DNA from 2 places in the Micromonospora sp. NPDC049203 genome. Region 2 is predicted to be linked to the other one. Evidence: predicted binding sites of a transcription regulator. Region 2 holds the regulator's gene; the other holds the start of a gene.
What was found. The regulator HrcA, encoded in region 2, represses chaperone genes, less so after heat shock. The targets are predictions, from matches to a motif close to GGTTNGCACNCTCNNNNNGAGNGTGCNAACC.
Positions count from the first base shown of each region.

Region 1 (3,405 bases), on a different contig from region 2:
GGTCAGCGTCAGGCCGGCCGCCTCGTCGCCGGACAGCCGCAGGTCACGGCGCAGCTTCTCCGGCTCCAGCGCCGACCCGCGCTTGCGGATCTCCACCCGGCCGACCCGCCGCTCCCGCAGCAGGGCGCGCAGCCGCTTCAACGAGAACGGCAGCATGTCGGTGATCTCCATACAGCGGGCGAACGGGGTGGGCCGGGCCTCGTCGGCGTACAGGTAGGCGATCGACGGGTCGGCGAGCGTGGCGTCCAGGTCGGTGGCCAGCTCGGCGACCAGGTGGGCGCGGACCACCGCCGGGTCCGGGTCGTACAGGAAGCGCCGGACCGGCCCCACCTCCGCCTCGGCCGCGCCGGTGCCGGTGAGGTGATAGGAAGGGACCCTTTTACTACCGGAGGCGTTAAGAAGGGGCCCTTCCTTCTCGCGCAGCAGGGTGGCTCGGCGGGGGACGCCGGCCAGCTCGCCGCACCACAGCGCCGCCTCGACCAGGTCGCCGTCCACGCTCACCCACTCCGCCTCGGCGCCGGCCGGGATCAGCGCGTGGTCCAGCCCGGGCGCCACCTTGACCACTGTGCGCGGCACCCGCGCGGCCAGGCCGGTGACGAAGTCCCACGGTGGCGAGTAGGCGTTCGGGTCGAACACGCGCCGCCCGGTGCCGGCCCGCCGCCGCGCCGGATCGCAGAACACGGCGTCGACACCCGTCACGTCGAAGGCCGTCGCGTCGCCGCACTCGACAGTCACCAGGCCGGCGAGCCCGGCCGCCTCGGCGTTCGCGGCGGCCATCGCGGCAGTCAGCGGGTCGGCCTCCACCGCGTACACCCGGATGCCGGCGCGGCCCGCGGCGAGCGCGTCGGCGCCCAGGCCGCACCCCAGGTCGGCGAGCGTGGTCACGCCCGCGGCCCGCAGCCGCGCGGCCCGCCGGTCGGCGACCGCGCGGCGGGTGGCCTGCTCCAGTCCCGCCCGGGTGAGGAACATCCCGGCGGCGGCCGGGCCGAACTTGCCCGCCGCCCGGCGGCGCAGCTCCGCCTGGGTGAGCGCGGCGGCGGCGAGGTCGCCCGGGATCCCGGCCGAGCGCAGCGCGGCCGCCGCCGCCAGCGGGTCGCCGCCGGCCACCCGCCCGGCCGCGGCGAGCGCCGCCGACCCCTCGGGGGTACGCAGCACGGCGAGCTGGTCGAGATCCACGCGCCCATTCTCCCGGGCCGGTTCCGGCGCGACACGGAGGGCGACGCGTTGGCACTCTCCTTGACGGAGTGCTAGCCGAGGAATAACCTGCGATTAGCACTCTCACCCTGAGGGTGCCAACGCCCGAGCCTCGTGCCCGGGGGTTGAGCGCCAGGCGGACCGGCACCCGCGACGACGGCCCCGCCCGGTGGCATGTGGCAGATTGACGCTGGTCGGCGTGCCGGCCGGCAACGACACCAAGTACCCGGGAGGGTATGCCCGTGACTACCGCGACCAAGGTTGCGATCAAGCCGCTCGAGGACCGCATCGTGGTCCAGGCGAACGAGGCCGAGACCACCACCGCCTCGGGCATCGTGATCCCCGACACCGCCAAGGAGAAGCCGCAGGAGGGCACCGTCCTCGCTGTCGGCCCGGGCCGGATCGACGACAAGGGCAACCGCGTGCCGATCGACGTGAAGGTCGGCGACACCGTCCTCTACTCGAAGTACGGCGGCACCGAGGTCAAGTACGCCGGCGAGGAGTACCTGGTGCTCTCCGCCCGCGACGTCCTCGCGGTCATCGAGAAGTAAGCAACCGATCAGTGTCGTTGCCCCGGTCCGGCTCGCCGGGCCGGGGCAACGTCGCTTCGAAGGGATACTGATGGCGAAGATCCTCAGCTTCTCGGACGATGCCCGGCACCTGCTCGAGCACGGTGTCAACGCCCTCGCGGACGCGGTGAAGGTCACCCTCGGCCCGCGCGGGCGCAACGTCGTCCTGGACAAGAAGTTCGGTGCGCCCACGATCACCAACGACGGCGTGACCATCGCCAAGGAGATCGAGCTCACCAACCCGTACGAGAACCTCGGCGCGCAGCTGGTCAAGGAGGTGGCGACCAAGACCAACGACGTCGCCGGCGACGGGACCACCACCGCCACCGTGCTGGCCCAGGCCATGGTCCGCGAGGGCCTGCGCAACGTGGCCGCCGGCACCAACCCGACCGGTCTGAAGCGGGGCATCGACGCGGCGGCCGCCAAGGTCTCCGAGGCGCTGCTCGGCAAGGCCGTCGAGGTCTCCAGCAAGGAGTCGATCGCGCACGTCGCCACCGTCTCCGCGCAGGACGCCGCGATCGGCGAGCTGATCGCCGAGGCGATGGAGAAGGTCGGCCGCGACGGCGTCATCACCGTCGAGGAGGGCTCCGCGCTCACCACCGAGCTGGAGGTGACCGAGGGTCTCCAGTTCGACAAGGGCTTCATCTCCCCGAACTTCGTCACCGACCTGGAGGCGCAGGAGGCGGTCCTGGAGGACCCGTACATCCTGATCACCACCCAGAAGATCTCGGCGATCGAGGAGCTGCTGCCGCTGCTGGAGAAGGTCCTCCAGAACAACAAGCCGCTGCTCATCGTCGCCGAGGACGTCGAGGGCCAGGCCCTGTCGACGCTCGTGGTCAACGCGCTGCGCAAGACCGTCAAGGTCTGCGCGGTCAAGGCTCCCGGCTTCGGCGACCGCCGCAAGGCGATGCTCCAGGACATGGCGATCCTGACCGGCGCCGAGCTGGTCGCCCCGGAGCTGGGCTACAAGCTCGACCAGGTCGGCCTGGAGGTGCTCGGCACCGCCCGGCGCGTCGTGGTCGACAAGGAGAACACCACAGTCGTCGACGGTGGCGGCCAGGCCGCCGAGGTCGCCGACCGGGTCGCGCAGATCCGCAAGGAGATCGAGGCCTCCGACTCCGAGTGGGACCGGGAGAAGCTGGCCGAGCGGCTGGCGAAGCTCTCCGGCGGCATCGCCGTGATCAAGGTCGGCGCGGCCACCGAGGTCGAGATGAAGGAGCGCAAGCACCGCATCGAGGACGCCATCGCCGCGACCAAGGCCGCGGTCGAGGAGGGCACGGTCCCGGGTGGCGGCGCCGCCCTGGCCCAGATCCTGCCGGCGCTCGACGACGACCTGGGCTTCACCGGTGACGAGAAGGTCGGCGTCTCGATCGTGCGCAAGTCGCTGGTCGAGCCGCTGCGCTGGATCGCCCAGAACGCCGGCCACGACGGCTACGTCGTGGTGCAGAAGGTCGTCGGCCAGGACTGGGGCCACGGCCTCGACGCCGCCACCGGCGAGTACGTCGACCTGGCCAAGTCCGGCATCATCGACCCGGTGAAGGTGACCCGCAACGCGGTCAGCAACGCCGCCTCGATCGCCGGCCTGCTGCTCACCACCGAGAGCCTCGTGGTGGAGAAGCCGGCCGAGCCGGAGCCGGCCGTC
Region 1 covers NZ_JBICSV010000003.1:651,102-654,506, forward strand. Annotated here, with positions in the region: gene ACGFIA_RS12155 (methyltransferase domain-containing protein) at 1-1,176, opposite strand, end outside; gene groES (co-chaperone GroES) at 1,431-1,745, shown strand; gene groL (chaperonin GroEL) at 1,816-3,405, shown strand, end outside.
Region 1: groES (co-chaperone GroES) is a predicted target of HrcA. The motif match lies at 1,268-1,298, and genes of this name have one in related genera.

Region 2 (3,405 bases):
CTGGTACGAGGTGTCGAACTGGGCCCGCTCGGCGGCGGCCCGGTGCCGGCACAACCTGCTCTACTGGACCGGCGCCGACTGGTGGGGCCTGGGCCCGGGGGCGCACAGCCACGTCGGCGGCGTGCGCTGGTGGAACGTCAAGCACCCGAGCGCGTACGCGGCGCGGCTGGCCGAGGGCGCCTCGCCCGCACTGGCCCGGGAACAGCTCAGCCCGGACGAACAGCACATGGAGGACGTGATGCTGCGGGTGCGGCTCGCCTCCGGGCTGCCGCTGGACGTGCTGGGCGCCGCCGGCCGGACGGGCGCCGAGCGGGCCCGGGACGCCGGGCTGCTCGACGCCGGGGCGTACGCGCGAGGGCTTGTGGTGCTGACGCTGCGCGGCCGGCTGCTGGCCGACGCGGTGGTACGCGACCTGCTGCCGTGACCGGCACCGGCCGGCCGCCCCCTCGGCCGGCCGGCGGTGTCACTTGACGAAGTTGTAGGTCATCGGATAGCGGTAGAGCACGCCCTCGTTGGCCTTGACCCCGCCGATGATCCCGAAGATCAGCGGCACCAGCCAGACCAGCATCGGGACGAAGAACAGGATCCCGCAGGTGATGACCGTGATCACCCAGGCGAGCACGCTGGCGATGGTCCAGGTGATCTGGAAGTTCAGCGCCGAGACCGCGTGGGCGCGGACGGTCGGCGACTGCTGACCCCGGGTCATCATCGCGATCAGCGGGGCGACCCAGCCGAGCAGGCCGCCGCCGACGATGACACCGGCCGCGCCGCCGAAGTGCGCCACCAGGGCCCACGTCTTCTCGTCGCTGTTCGCGTATCCGGCGGGGCCGTAGCCGCCACCGGCGGGGTAGCCGGCGCCGTAGCCGGGCGTGCCGCCCGGCGGGGGGTAGCCGCCCGGAGGCGGATAGTCGCCGGGCGGGGGATAGCCGCCGGCACCCGGAGCCCCGGACAGTGGAGCGGTGGGCGGTTCGCTGCCCGGCGACGAGCCGTATGGCGCCGACGGGTCGGGCTGGGGTCCGTAGTCCCCTGCCCCCGGTGGGCGAGGAGGTTCAGTCATGGTCGCCACGGTAGGTGCACGGGTCAACTCGCACCAGAGCGACACAGACCGACGATGACCGGCTGTTCGGGCCGATCGGGCCGGGCCGTGTGGCGGGCCGCACCGCGGGTCCGTCAGGCGCTCGTCGCGTCGGCGGGGGTGCCGACGTAGACTGGCACTCGCTACAGTCGAGTGCCAGCCGCCCGGCGGATGTCGCGCGCCGGCCCGACCGAGCTGCGTCAGGAGGTGGGACATGGGTCTCGACGACCGCAAACTCGCCGTGCTGCGCGCGATCGTCGAGGACTACGTCGCCACGCAGGAGCCGGTCGGCAGCAAGGCCCTCGTCGAACGGCACCAGCTCGGTGTCTCGCCGGCCACCGTGCGCAACGACATGGCGGTGCTGGAGGAGGAGGGCTACATCCGGCAGCCGCACACCAGCGCCGGCCGGGTGCCCACCGACCGCGGCTACCGCCTCTTCGTCGACCGGCTCTCCCGGGTCAAGCCGCTGAGCCCGGCCGAGCGTCGGGCGATCGAGCGCTTCCTCGTCGGCGCCGTCGACCTGGACGACGTGGTGCACCGCACGGTCCGGCTGCTCGCGCAGCTCACCCGGCAGGTCGCCGTGGTGCAGTACCCGAGCCTGGCCCGCTCCAAGGTGCGCCACCTGGAGCTGGTGCCGATCTCCACCACCCGGCTGATGGTCGTCATGATCGCCGACACCGGCCGGGTCGAGCAGCGGCTGGTCGAGCTGCCCGCCCCGGTGCCCGCCGACGACGTGACCGACCTGCGCCGGCTGGTGAACGAGAAACTCGTCGGCTGCCAGCTCGCCGAGACGCCGCCGCTGGTGCAGGCGCTCGTCGAGGAGTCCGCGCCGCATCTGCGCCCGGCCATGACGACGCTCTCCACAGTGCTGCTGGAAACCCTCGTGGAACGGCACGAGGAACGCCTCGCGCTGGCCGGGCAGGCCAACCTCACCCGGGGTGGCCTGCTCGACTTCCAGGGTTCGCTGCGGCCCATCCTGGAGGCGCTCGAAGAAGAGGTCGTACTGCTCAAGCTGATCGGCGAGACGGAGCCGAGCACCACCCGGGTGCTCATCGGCGACGAGAACGAATTCGACAACCTGCGGGCCGCCTCGGTGGTCAGCACCGGCTACGGACCGGGCAGCACGATCGTCGGTGGTCTCGGCGTGCTCGGGCCGACCCGGATGGACTACCCCGGCAATATCGCCATGGTGAGAGCCGTGGCACGCTACGTGGGCGAACTGCTGGCCCAGAACTGACCAGTCAGGGCCGACGGCCGGTTCCGGCCGACGACCGGAGCGACGCGAGACGAACATGAGGACACCTAACGCAGTGGCCAGGGACTACTACGGCATTCTCGGCGTGAGCCGGGACGCCTCCGACGACGAGATCAAGCGCGCCTACCGCAAGCTGGCGCGGCAGTTCCACCCGGACGTCAATCCGGACCCGGAGGCCCAGGAGAAGTTCAAGGACATCAACGCCGCGTACGAGGTCCTCTCGGACGACCGGAAGCGGCAGATCGTCGACCTGGGTGGCGACCCGCTCGCCCCGGGCGGCGGTGGCATGGGCGGTCCGGGCGGGCCCGGCGGCGCCGGTCCGTTCGTCGGCTTCCAGGACATCATGGACGCGTTCTTCGGCGGCGCCGCGGGCGGCAGCCGGGGGCCGCGTCCGCGTACCCGCCCCGGCGCGGACGCGATCCTGCGCCTGGAACTGGATCTCAACGAGACCGCGTTCGGTGTCGAGGCGCCGATCACCGTCGACACCGCTGTGCTCTGCACCACCTGCTCCGGCGCCGGCACCGCCGCCGGCACCCACCTGGCGACCTGCGAGGCGTGCGGTGGCCGGGGCGAGGTGCAGTCGGTGCAGCGGACCTTCCTCGGCCAGGTGGTCTCCGCCCGGCCGTGCACCGTCTGCCAGGGCTACGGCACCACCATCCCGCACCCCTGCCCGACGTGCGCCGGTGACGGCCGGGTGCGTACCCGCCGCTCGCTGACCGTCAAGATCCCGGCCGGGGTCGAGGACGGCATGCGGATCCGGCTCGCCCAGCAGGGCGAGGTCGGCCCGGGTGGCGGCACCGCTGGTGACCTCTACGTCGAGATCCACGAGCGGCCGCACGACGTCTACTCCCGCAAGGGCGACGACCTGCACTGCCGGGTCACCGTCCCGATGACCGCCGCCGCGCTCGGCACCCGGCTGACCATCAAGACGCTGGACAGCGAGGAAGCCGTCGACGTCAAGCCCGGCACCCAGCCCGGCAGCACGCTGCGGCTGCGCGCCCGGGGCGTACCGCACCTGCGCGGCACCGGCCGGGGTGACCTCTACGTGCACCTGGACGTGCGTACCCCGACCAAG
Region 2 covers NZ_JBICSV010000007.1:59,476-62,880, forward strand. Annotated here, with positions in the region: gene hemW (radical SAM family heme chaperone HemW) at 1-424, shown strand, start outside; gene ACGFIA_RS19920 (DUF4870 domain-containing protein) at 464-1,057, opposite strand; gene hrcA (heat-inducible transcriptional repressor HrcA) at 1,290-2,312, shown strand; gene dnaJ (molecular chaperone DnaJ) at 2,386-3,405, shown strand, end outside.